3 regions of the Pseudoalteromonas sp. SiA1 genome follow, and region 1 is predicted to be linked to each of the others. Evidence: predicted binding sites of a transcription regulator. Region 1 holds the regulator's gene; each other region holds the start of a gene.
The links. Region 1 encodes sigma-54, which starts transcription at its own class of promoters, with help from an activator protein. Its sites were predicted from a motif close to GTTGGCACGNNNNTNGNNT; they were not measured.
Positions count from the first base shown of each region.

Region 2: KK487_RS11410 (flagellar basal body rod protein FlgF) is a predicted target of sigma-54. The motif match lies at 2,026-2,044, and genes of this name have one in related genera.
Region 3: KK487_RS03005 (DUF2726 domain-containing protein) is a predicted target of sigma-54. The motif match lies at 2,396-2,414, and genes of this name have one in related genera.

Region 1 is NZ_CP076084.1:426,994-431,284, forward strand. It holds gene rapZ (RNase adapter RapZ) at 1-575, opposite strand, end outside; gene ptsN (PTS IIA-like nitrogen regulatory protein PtsN) at 595-1,047, opposite strand; gene hpf (ribosome hibernation promoting factor) at 1,052-1,339, opposite strand; gene KK487_RS01990 (RNA polymerase factor sigma-54) at 1,366-2,865, opposite strand; gene lptB (LPS export ABC transporter ATP-binding protein) at 3,200-3,925, opposite strand; gene lptA (lipopolysaccharide transport periplasmic protein LptA) at 3,922-4,291, opposite strand, start outside.
Region 2 is NZ_CP076084.1:2,456,855-2,461,145, reverse strand. It holds gene KK487_RS11420 (flagellar hook assembly protein FlgD) at 1-565, shown strand, start outside; gene flgE (flagellar hook protein FlgE) at 624-1,946, shown strand; gene KK487_RS11410 (flagellar basal body rod protein FlgF) at 2,080-2,823, shown strand; gene flgG (flagellar basal-body rod protein FlgG) at 2,845-3,633, shown strand; gene flgH (flagellar basal body L-ring protein FlgH) at 3,648-4,291, shown strand, end outside.
Region 3 is NZ_CP076084.1:651,990-656,280, forward strand. It holds gene KK487_RS02995 (cobalamin biosynthesis protein CobD/CbiB) at 1-942, opposite strand, end outside; gene mtnN (5'-methylthioadenosine/S-adenosylhomocysteine nucleosidase) at 943-1,650, opposite strand; gene KK487_RS03005 (DUF2726 domain-containing protein) at 1,760-2,356, opposite strand; gene folE2 (GTP cyclohydrolase FolE2) at 2,459-3,379, opposite strand; gene arcB (aerobic respiration two-component sensor histidine kinase ArcB) at 3,587-4,291, shown strand, end outside.

The sequences.
Region 1 (4,291 bases):
TCCCAATGCGGGTTTGGTAAAAATCGGGCATCGAATACGTAATCTGCTTCTTTAGGGATGCCGTGTTTAAAACCAAATGACTCAAAGGTAATGATCAGTTGTTTATCTTTTTTTCCGAGTATTTTTTCACGAATAGACTCAGCAAGCTGATGCACACTTAAATCCGTGGTATCAATCATATAATCAGCACGGTTAATCAATACATCAAGTAGTTGTTTTTCTTTTTTTATGGCTAAATCAAGCGGCAAAGAATCAATAGATAAAGGGTGGAGACGTCGCGTTTCTGAAAAACGTTTTATTAATGTTTGATCGTCACTGTCTAAATAAAATACCGTTGGTTTAGTAAAACCAGGTAAATATTCAATGATTTCATTAAACTGCTGTTGCTCTTTAGGTAGGTTACGTACATCAACACTCACGGCAATTTTATTATAACTGTCGGAAACACTGCGCACTAATGATGGTAATAAATTAAGAGGAATATTGTCTACACAATAATAACCTAAGTCTTCCACAACGCGTAACGCCACAGATTTACCTGAGCCTGAACGACCGCTTATAATTATTAATTCCATTTATCACCTTTCTTTGTTACTACGATTGACTGACGATAACCTGATATAGTTCGCTATCCGATTTGGCGGCGCGTAACTGTTTACAAAATTCTTTATCATTGAGCTTATCAGCAATCGTGGCTAGCGTCTTCAAATGCTGCTGATTATCGCCATCGGGAACAATTAACGCGACAAAAATGTCAACCGGCCGGTTATCAATCGCATCAAAATTAATAGCTGTTTCGCTCACTAAAATCAAAGCAAGGGGCTCTTGAGCTCCACTCATGCGACCATGTGGAATAGCAATGCCTCGGCCAATGCCTGTACTTCCAAGCTTTTCTCTTGCAGTTAATGCATTAAGAATATCTTGTTGTGTTAAATAGGGCAGCTTATTGTGAGCCAATTCACTGATAAATTCTAAAATTCTTTTTTTACTATTAAAAAGGACCGCAGCTTTACTGCAGTCCTGACAGATAAGTGAGCTTAGTTTCATAGTGTTAGTGTCGAGCAAGTTTCTCTTTGTGTTTAATTACTTGACGATCTAGCTTGTCAATGAGCGAGTCTATAGCGGCATACATATCTTGATGCTCAGTAGAGGCAAAAATCTCAGCGCCACTAACATGAACGGTTGCTTCAGCTTTTTGGTTTAGTTTTTCTACATCGAGAATAACGTGCACATTCGTTATGTGATCAGTGTGCCTCTGTAACTTCGAAAATTTACTATTTACGTAGTCTCTAAGCGAGTCGGTAATATCTACATGGCGACCAGTTAAATTCAGTTGCATAAACATTTTCCTCTTTGTTGTACGCCTTAAATCAAACTTTTACGTTGATTAGACGGGGGAATAGCTAGAGATTCGCGATATTTTGCAATGGTTCTCCTCGCTACTTTAATTCCTTGCTCTGCCAATATATCTGCAATTTTACTATCACTCAATGGTTTAGCTGAGTTTTCTGCAGCGATTAATTTTTTAATTAATGCACGTATTGCTGTTGATGAACATTCGCCACCATTTTCAGTACTTACATGGCTTGAAAAGAAATATTTAAGCTCAAAAATGCCACGTGGTGTATGCATGTATTTTTGCGTAGTAACACGCGATATAGTCGACTCATGCATTTCCACCATTTCAGCCACATCGTTAAGCACCATAGGCTTCATAGCCTCAGGACCGTGTTCAAAAAAGGCCTGTTGCTGCTGCACAATACAGTTGGTTACTTTAAGTAGCGTGTCATTCCTACTTTCTAAGCTTTTTATAAACCATTTAGCCTCTTGTAAGTGCGAGCGAATAAACTGGCTATCACCACTTGATTTAACCGTACGCGACATAGCTGCATATTGGCTATTTACTCTGATCTTAGGCATGCTATCTGGGTTTAATTCAACTACCCAACGACCTTTAACTTTCTTAACCGACACATCAGGAATAACGTATTCAGACTCTTCTCTAACAATAGTGTCTGCCGGTTTTGGGCTGAGCGTATGAATCAACGTCATGATTTCTTTAAGCTCATCTTCTTTAAGCTTTGTTTTTTTCATTAACGTGCGATAGTCACGTGCAGCAAGTAAATCAATATGATCGGTTAAGATCATTTTTGTTTCGTTTAAAAAAGGTGTGTCTTTATCAAATTGATTTAGCTGAATACACAAGCACTCTTGTAAACTACGCGCGGCTATTCCCACTGGATCAAATAGTTGAATACGCTTTAGTACCGCTTCTATTTCGTCAAGTTCAACTTCATCTTCGCCGTCGTTTTCTTGGTTAAAGCTTTCTAATATTTCTTCACAGCTAAGGGTTAGAATCCCTGAATCGTCCACAGCTTCTACAATTGCAATAGCTATCGCTTCATCGGTAGGACTAAACGGCGTCAGTTGAAGTTGCCACATTAAATACTCATGCAGCGTTTCAGTCGAAGAGCCTTGATAAATAGATTCATCTTCTGGCATTGGGCCCGATGAAGAGGCAGGCGCAGCGCTCATATATTCATCCCAAGTAACATCCATAGCCATATCATCGCTAATGGTGTCTTTGGTCATTGCTTCGCCGCTATCTTGCTCATACTCGCTAGGTTTATCGTCAGCTGAGGCACTTAGCGTTAAGTCATCGTTATCGGCTTTTTGTTCGTTTTTACCTGCAGTGTCTTCGCTGTAATCGTGTTCTTCAACTTCAAGCAAGGGGTTGCTATCGAGCGCTTCTTGAATTTCTTGCTGGAGATCCAATGTACTGAGTTGCAATAAGCGAATTGCTTGTTGCAACTGTGGAGTCATTGTAAGTTGCTGGCCCATGCGCAGCTGTAATGATTGCCTCATGTATCTCTAACAATCCTTTTAAATTACGGTCTGTTGACCTTTACGGATTAAAATTTGTTCAAACTAGGGGCGGTTTAATTGCGGCGCGAGGTTTGTAACCTAGTGGGCTAAGTCAAAACCGAGCAACAAAGAGTAAATCGTCCCTAGGCAGAACCCGAAGGGCAGCGCCTGTTTGGCATTGATGCTGCGTTATCGCCTATTTATGGGGAATACCACACCACATAGGCTCTGCCTTGCCTAAATACCAAACAGACTGCTGCAAATTCAACCTTGAAAGGTCAACAGACCTAAGTATAATTAATCTTAGCAGATGCTTAGTGGAATAACACACATATTAGAGCTTGAACTGCTCGCCCAAATAAACATCGCGTACTGTTTTATCGTTTAATACGTATTCAGGAGTGCCTGATGCAATTAACTCCCCATGAGAAACTATGTAGGCTTTTTCACAAACATCAAGTGTTTCGCGCACGTTATGGTCTGTAATAAGTACGCCAATGCCACGGTTTTTAAGATGCTCTATGATCTTTTTAATATCTAATACTGAGATAGGATCAACCCCCGCAAAGGGTTCGTCTAAAAGGATAAATTTAGGGTTTGCTGCTAACGCGCGAGCAATTTCAACGCGGCGACGTTCACCACCTGATAAAGCCATACCTTGACTATCGCGGATATGCTGAATGCTAAATTCATCAAGTAAATTATTTAAGGTATCTTCGCGTTGTTGTTTATTTAATTCTTTACGTGTTTCTAAGATAGCCATTAAGTTTTGATAAACAGTCAGCTTTCTAAAAATAGACGACTCTTGCGGTAAATAACCAATCCCTAAACGCGCTCGGCTGTGCATCGGTAATAAAGTAATATCTTTATCATCAATTGATATTTTGCCTTTATCGCTAGGGACAAGGCCTACAATCATATAAAAAGTGGTGGTTTTACCTGCACCATTAGGGCCAAGTAACCCCACAATACTGCCAGCTTCAACCTCTAGGCCAACGTTTTTTACAACTTCACGACCTTTGTAGCTTTTAGCTAATAGCTCTGCTTTTAATGTGCTCATGGTTGGCCTTTATCATCTTCTTTTTTATTTTCAACAGGGACTAAAATAGTGTGTACACGGTCTGTTGAGTTTTCGTCTTTTTCTGCGCTAATTAACTGCTGCTCGATATCGTAAGTGATACTTTTAGCTGTTATTTTTTGACCTGCTTGAGCAATGCTTGCATCGCCGATTAAGGTTAAAAAACGCAGCGACACATCGTAACGCACTTCATTAGCACTGGCGCTCATTATGGTGCCATCAGCTTGTGTTTCTTCAAAATATGCAGGGCTGCCTGTGGCAATTAATAACTGTTTGTTATCGCCTAGGTCATCGCGTTTATGCACTTCTAAACGGTCAGCTGTGATACGGCGATTACCATGAATAATT
Region 2 (4,291 bases), 1.3 Mb from region 1:
GTTGTTAACACAGCAGTTGTCATATCAAGATCCCAGCAAACCAGCTGATAACGATCAGATGATTGCACAAATGACAAACTTTACCATGGCTGAAGGGATCTCAAATTTAAACTCTAACTTTGAGTCTTTAGCTGCGTCGATGACATCAAATTCAGCATTGCAAGCATCAACACTGGTTGGTAAGCAAGCGCTGCTGGAGTCTGACACACTTGAGCTTAATGAGTCGGGTGAGGTAAAGGGAGCGATTGTTGCTGAAAAGCCGGTAGACAATTTAACGCTTCGTATTGAAGATGCATCAGGGCAATTAGTTAAAACTATTGATTTAGGCACGCAGCCTGCAGGTGCGGTTCGCTTTGCATGGGATGGTAAAAACGAAGCGGGTGAACGACTTCCTCCTGGTGAATACAATGTTAAAGCTGAAGGCAGTACGGATGGCGAATTCTCTAGCTTACCAATTGCCTCATTCAAAAATATTGAGAGTGTTAATATTAATGGCTCAAGCGGCATTATTATTAATACCAAAGAAGGTGCGGTTAGGCTGACTGATGTCGCAGAAATCGCGTAATAGATTTTATGTATTTTTTAGCCAATAGGCTAAATATTTTTTAGGTTAGAGGTTAATTATGAGCTTCAATATTGCATTAACAGGCCTTGCTGCCGCACAAAAAGATTTAGATGTTACCGCCAATAATATTGCCAACGTAAATACCACGGGCTTTAAAGAGTCTCGCGCTGAATTTGCTGATGTATACGCATCATCAGTATTTAGCGCCGGTAAAACGAAAAATGGTGATGGTGTACAAACCACTATGGTTGCCCAGCAGTTTCATCAGGGCTCGCTGCAGTTTACTAATAATTCACTGGATTTAGCGATCACAGGTGAGGGGTATTTTGCTACCAGTCAAGACTTAGGCGCACAAGACTTTACCTACACGCGTGCGGGTGCATTTAAGCTTAATAAAGATAACTTTGTTGTAGATGCTAAAGGTAATTTTTTACAAAGCTTCCCAGTTGATGAAGTTAGTGGTGATACGACCTCTGTAAGTCTTAGTACTTCATCTGCTTTACAAATACCAGATTCTTCGGGCTCTCCGCGCTCTACTTCAAACGTTTATACATCATTTAACGTCGATTCTCGAGAAGATGTAATAGCTGTCCCTTTTGATGCAACAGACAGTACTACTTATAACTCTTCGACATCGACCACAATGTATGACTCACTTGGTGAGCCACATGTTCTACAATTCTTTTTTGTAAAAACAGCGCCTAATGAATGGCAAGTACATGGTACGCTTGACAAAACTCCCTTTGATGCAACTGGTGCCGCGACAGCAACACCAAGCCCGCTAAGTACCTTTGGGTTTGATGCTAGCGGTTTGCCTGCAACGACTAATGGTGCTCCAAATGTTGGTCCAACCTTTACTGATGTTAATTTAACCGGAGCTAATTTATCGGGTATTTTATCTAATGGCGCCCAATTTGATGATATTGCGATTAATTGGCGCGATGAGGCCGGTACTGCAAATAGAACGCCTACTCAATATGCGAGTCGCTTTGAGGTGAAAGCACTAGAGCAAGATGGTGCGACAGTAGGTCGCTTAGCGGGTATTGATATTGGTACAGATGGAAAAGTTGTTGCATCTTACAGTAATGGTGATTCAACTTACTTAGGTCAAGTTGCCATGGTGCGCTTTTCAAACTCACAAGGTTTGCAGCAAGTAGGTGACACTTCATGGAAAAAAAGTTTGACCTCGGGGGAACCAATTGCGGGTGAGCCAGGTTCAGGCACACTAGGCAACATTAATTCGTCAGCTCTTGAGCAGTCTAACGTAAACTTAACCAATGAGCTGGTTGATTTGATTAGTGCGCAGCGTAACTTCCAAGCAAACTCTCGTGCGCTTGAGGTTAACTCAACTATTCAACAGAACATCCTTCAGATCAGATAATCATATTTTGATTTACTAAGGCTGCTTAGTGCAGCCTTTTTTATTCCTCTCCTAAAATCTTATTCACACTTAAATTTAATTTGGCACTTATATTGCATTTACTCATGCATAGATTTCTTAATGAGTCGATGTTATGGATAAAATGGTCTACATAGCGGCATCTGGCGCTAAACAAAGCATGCAAGGGCTTGCTCTTAAAGCCAATAATTTGGCAAATGCGAATACCACTGGGTTTAAATCTGATTTTGCGCAAGCACGGTCAATGCAGGCTTTCGGTGAAGGTTTGCCGACTCGTGTTTTTGCTATGCAGGAGCGCCCAGGTTCTAACATGACATCGGGCGGTGTTGTCGAAACAGGTCGCAGCCTTGATATTGCTATGAGTGATAATGCATGGCTGAGTGTTCAGGATGCCTCCGGTAATGAAGCCTATACAAAAGTGGGTTCGTTAAATATAACGGCTGAAGGAATGTTGACTACCAGCGACGGTCGTCAAGTTATTGGCGAAGGTGGGCCAGTCATATTACCTGTACCGATTGAAAAAATTGAATTTAGCAAAGATGGCACTATTCAAGTTCGCCCTCAAGGTGCACCGGCTAACTTTTTAGAAGAAGTTGATCGGCTAAAAGTAGTTGATGCAAACAACGCTACACTCGAGAAGGGTAACGATGGCTTATTTAGAGCTAAACCAGGCCAAATAGTCGAAACATCAGCCAATGTACAAGTATTAGGTGGCACATTAGAAAAATCGAATGTAAATCCTGTGCATGAAATGGTCGATATGATCAGTCATCAACGCCAATTTGAATTACAAGTAAAACTGATGAAAACAGCTGAAGAGATTGACGAACGTCAAGAACAGCTGATGCGCATCGTTTAACTATAACGTGAGGATATTATTATGAATCCAGCATTATGGATAAGTAAAACAGGGCTTGACGCTCAACAAACAGATATATCGGTTATATCAAATAACTTAGCGAATGCCAGTACAGTGGGTTACAAAAAAAGCCGCGCTATTTTTGAAGACTTACTCTACCAAAATATTAATCAACCAGGCGGTCGCTCATCGCAAGACACCGAAATGCCGTCGGGCTTAATGCTGGGCGCGGGTACGAAAGTGGTCGCTAATCAGAAAAACTTTTCCCAAGGTAACATGCTCACCACTGAAAATTCATTAGATTGGATGATTTCTGGTCCTGGATTTTTTGAGGTTTTACAGCCTGATGGCAATATTGCCTATTCGCGTAACGGCCAGTTTACCACCGACGGTGAGGGGCGAGTTGTAACTTCGGGTGCCGGTTACGTTGTTCAGCCTGAAATGAATGTGCCTGATGATGCACAGTCAATCACCGTATCTCAAGATGGTGAAGTGTCAGTTCGAATTAAAGGTCAAGCCGAAAACGTGGTTATTGGTCAAATTACTATTAGTGATTTTATCAATCCGTCGGGCCTTGAGCCTATAGGGCAAAACCTTTATACCGAAACTGCAGTAAGTGGTGCACCTGTTCAAGGTAACCCGGGGGTTGAGGGCTTAGGTACAATTATTCAAGGTTCACTTGAAACATCAAATGTAAATGTGACCGAAGAGTTGGTTAATTTGATTGAAACTCAGCGAGTTTACGAAATGAACTCAAAGGTAATTTCAGCGGTTGATGAAATGATGAGCTACATCAATCAACAACTATAGTCTTGGGGGATTGTATGCGTAATATCATGTTATTTGCAGTAGGGACTTTACTGTTAAGCGGTTGTGTATCTACACAAAATAATGAAGTAGTGCAGGACGATCCCTACTATGCACCTATGTATCCTGAGCCTAATATGGAGCCAGTGGTAGCAACTGGCTCTTTATTCAGTACTCAGTTATCGAATGACTTATATGCCGATAAGAAAGCACTTAGAACAGGCGATATCATTACTGTTAAATTGCAAGAGTCAACCCAAGCCACAAAAGCGGCTAAAACAGAAACAGATAAACAAACAGATGCTAGCCTCGATCCTGTTATTGGTTTAGGTGGTTTACCGGTTAATATTGGTGGCGATAGTATTCAATTTGGGGTTGGTAGTGATGCGTCGTTTAAAGGTGACTCAAAATCAAATCAATCAAACAGCCTAGTTGGCGATATTTCGGTTAACGTGATGCGAGTATTACCAAATGGTAATTTAGTGATTCGCGGTGAAAAATGGCTAACGCTAAATACCGGTGAAGAATTTATTCGCTTAGAGGGGTTAGTGCGTCCACAAGATGTTAATGCTGATAATACCGTTGAGTCTAATCGTATTGCGAATGCGCGTATTCAGTATTCAGGTAAGGGTCAAACTCAAGAGGCACAAAGCCCGGGTTG
Region 3 (4,291 bases), 220 kb from region 1:
AACAGCCTTAATAACTTCAACGCTAATAATAATCAGAAGCCAAAAAAAGCGAGTTTGGTTAAGTGTATTGAGTAGTTGTGGTAAGTCATCGGCGTTGGGAAGACGCTCTACACCGACACGCATTTTATTAAAACGCTGTGTATTATAAATAGCAGGCCCACCAAGTTGTACCCCCAAAGATGCAGAACATACACTAAGTAACCAGCCTGTATTGGTTTGATAGAAGTGTCGGCCATAATGCTTAATATAATGCATGCTTTTTTTACTGGCCTTTAGTGAGGCAATTGTCAGCGCGAGTAAACGTATGGGAATGTACTCAACAATAAAAAGAACCAGTTTAAGCGGCATCAAAAAAGAGCTGTTTGGGGCTATATCACTTCGCCACGCCTGTTGAATTAAAGTGATTAAACGATAGGCGAGAGCGGCGACGGGGCCCAATACTAAAAATATGAAAATTACTACAAAGTAATGACGCGCCGTTCTAAGTATGACACTTTCCATAATGGCTTTAATGATCCCGGGGCTTGAAAGTGCATTAACTTCACGGGCTACTAGTGGCTTTAATAATTCGCGTGCTGTCGATTTTTGATTTTTTTTGACTAGCCTAGCTATGCGTATCGCTTTTTTATTCAGGCTACTGTTTTCTAGGCATAAATATAAAATAAGACCTGATAACAGCTCGGGGTAAAAGGCAAGCTGAAGCAGTAAAACTACAATAATAAGCACAGTACTAAGTATAAGCGTACTTGCCATTGAGGCTGCTAAATAATGATATTGCTTGGTGTCTGTTTTTTTATAAATACGCTGGCTTATAGCGCTAAAAATAGCAGAGAGTATGTGGTTAGGGTGATACCAACTTACTAAAGGTAAAAAGCGCTCAGCAAGGAGCGCACAAATAAATACAATAAAGTCCAAATGATTTTGAACAATATTATTGAGCATTTACAGCGTAACCGCCGTTAATTTCTCAAGTAAAGCTACGACCATTTTTGATGAATTTATAGAGGCTGTTTCTAAGTATTCTTCAAATGATTGCGGCGACTCTTTGCCTGCAATATCAGACATTGAGCGAATAACAACAAATGGTGTATTAAGTGCAAAACACGTTTGCGCAATTGATGCACCTTCCATCTCTACTGCTAGCATTGTAGGGAAGTCACTGCGTGCTTTTTCAATACGAACAGGGTCGCACATAAACGAGTCGCCAGTGCAAATTAAACCAACAAGGGTTTTTACTTCACTAATTTGTGCAATTGTTTGCTCGGCTGCTTCTACAAGTTTAGGGTGAGCAGTAAAACCTGCTGGCATTTGTGGTACTTGGCCAATTTCGTAACCAAACGCTGTTACATCAACATCGTGATGACGTACTTCAGATGAAATTACTACATCGCCAACGTTTAGTGATGGGTCGAATCCACCGGCAGAGCCAGTGTTAATAACACAATCTGGATTGAAGTTATCGATAAGTAATGTGGTTGCGATTGTCGAAGCGACTTTACCTATACCTGATTGCACTAAAGTGACGGTATTGCCTGCAAGCTCGCCTGTGTAAAAAGTAAAACCAGCCTTGGTTAAAACTTGTGGATTTTGCATCGCCTCGCGCAAAATTTTAACTTCTGGCTCCATTGCGCCAATAATACCAACATTCATAGTGTTAAATTCCTGAGTTTGAATACGGTGATTATACTGCAAAAAATAACGTGGGGTAAAACAAACAAAAATGCGAGCTTAAAAAGCCCGCACTTTATAAACTTATTGATTATATTTCAGCAAGGGCTGTTGATTGTGCCTTTGCTTGAGAAGGAGATAGTACCGCCGGTTTATGAACTCTAGCGCGCGTAGGTCGTGAAGGTTTAGATGCCGCTGGCTTACCTAATTTAAACATAATTGCATCGCGTACTTCGCTTGGGCGGTAGCCTGCCTTCACTTTCATACGAATATGTGGAATACCTGCGGCTTCCAATGCGCCATTAACAAACCAGTCGCGCTGTGCTTTGTGGCCATCTTTATTGGCGTTATTAACTAAGTCAACCGCAGCCACTATGGTCATTTTTTCTTTATCTACTAAAACAAAGTCGAGCTGCTTATTTTTTGCTTTAGCCATTGCCGCACGTTTAGATTTAACAGACAGGCCTTGTTTACAGTCAATCACATCGATTAGTTTAACGCGACTAACAATTTTATATTGATCGCCAACAGCGCGCTCTAATAAATTCAGAAATGCCCCTTCTACTTGGGTAAATACACTTTGCTTACGAGTAAAAGGATAAGGGTTTCCGCCGTCATCATTAAATTTTGACGCAACGACAGATGCCCCAACAACTAGCACTAATATTAATAATAAAGCGAATTCCATACGGTAACTCCATAACAACAAATTGACACTGCTTTTCTAAAGCAATTTATGTGCCCAAATAGTTGTTATGGTTGTTTTATTAACGAATGGGGATGAGCACTATTATGCTTTATAGCCGCCTTCAATACCTTTTACGGCAATCGCAACTGCATCATGAGCATGTAAAGACTCATAATGGTTAATTTGCAGGAAGTAATCGCTAAACTCTTTTGACTCTAACGTCGTTTTAATTTTTCGTGCTGCGTCTTCACAAAACATTAAATTTTGACCGTTTAAGCGAGCAAACTCTTGTTCGTCTTCACGTTTTACCGCAGCTTGTACTGGTGTTTTTAGCTCATCTTCTAGTAAGTTTATTAAGTTAACCACATCAAACTGTTCAATGTTATTTGCTAATTTAACTTTAACATTAGCAATTGAACGCTGTGAATGCGGGGTTGCTACAATGCCTTGAGTTGTTCCAAGCCACTCTAAAACTTCTGATTGAGTGAGTGTTTCTTGAGAAAACTTTTCGCTGAATGCGTTTTGAATTAATTGGCGAGCCAGTGCTGCAGAGCAGGGGCAAGTTGATGAATAAGTCACATCAACGCTGAGCTCAAAACTAATAACGCCTTGATTTATAGTGCTGGTAAGTACAATGGGATAGCTTTTCCAACCTGCTTTACCACTAAGTAATGACTTACGGCGTAGCGGCAATTCAAATTTAAATTCAATGTGTGCTTTATCACTTAAGCCTTCATGACTGGTGATAAAGGTATCTAAGGCTTGTGCTAAGGTTTGTGGATTGACCTGTTGCTCAGTTGAGAGGTGATCCAACGCTAAAAATAGTCGCGACATATGAATGCCTTTAGCATCTTCTTTGTGTAAATTAACAAAGGCGCGTGCTTTTGCATTAACGGTAACTGGAGCTAAATCAAGAGATTCAAAAATAAAAGGCAGCTCTATATCGCCCATACCTACCCAGTCTAATTTACCTGTTTGTAATGCGGCAGCCGTGTTAGCAATATCTGGCATAGTTTTTTGCATGATACGTTACTCGTTATTTGCAATATTTAAAACGCCGCATTTTACACTAAATAAAGATTTGCTGAAATGCAGCAAATAACACCAAACATGAAATTTTATTGTTTTTGTCGCACAACATGAAAATAGCTGATAGAAAATGCTAAAATTAGCTTTTAACCTTGAAAGGTCAACAGACCCTAAGCATTTAGCTAAGAGAAAAACTGATATATGACTGATTCTTCTTTGAACCCGTGGGTTCGAGTTCTTTCCAGTTCAATAACTCGTTTTGGTGAGTTTAAAACTGCTGCTATTTGCTATGCATTATTACTAACAATATCGCTGGTTTTATCAAGTATGTTTTATTACGTTGCCATAGGCGAAGTAAACTTGGTTGATATACTGGCCGTAGTATTTTTTACCTCGGTTGTTTCTCCTTTAGTTATCAGCATATTATTAAACTCTATTCGGCAACTTGATGCCTCTTATGCTTATTTAGATAGTGCCACAAAACAAGAGAAGCTTTTAAATCAAACCCTCAAAGACAATATTAACCGCTTAAATATTGAAATTGACGAACGTAAAATGGCTTTTCATGCCAAACATCGAGCAATAGAAGAGCTCAGGCGTGAAATTGCAGAGCGTAAAAAAACACAACAAGAACTCGCACAGCAAGGCATGTTACTGCGCTCAATAGTAGACTCCTCGCCGGATTTATTTTATTACCGCGATAACAACGGGGTGTTTGCCGGTTGTAATAAAATGTTTGAAGAGGTAATGGGCAAAACCAGTGGCGAACTTATTGGTAAAGCCGCAGAAGAAATATTCCCAAGCCACTTTTTATCAGAAGTACTCAGAACCGATGAGCAGGTTGAGCGTACGCACCAAGGTTTAACTATAGATGTGGAGTACTCAGTAAACGGTGAAATTAGGTGG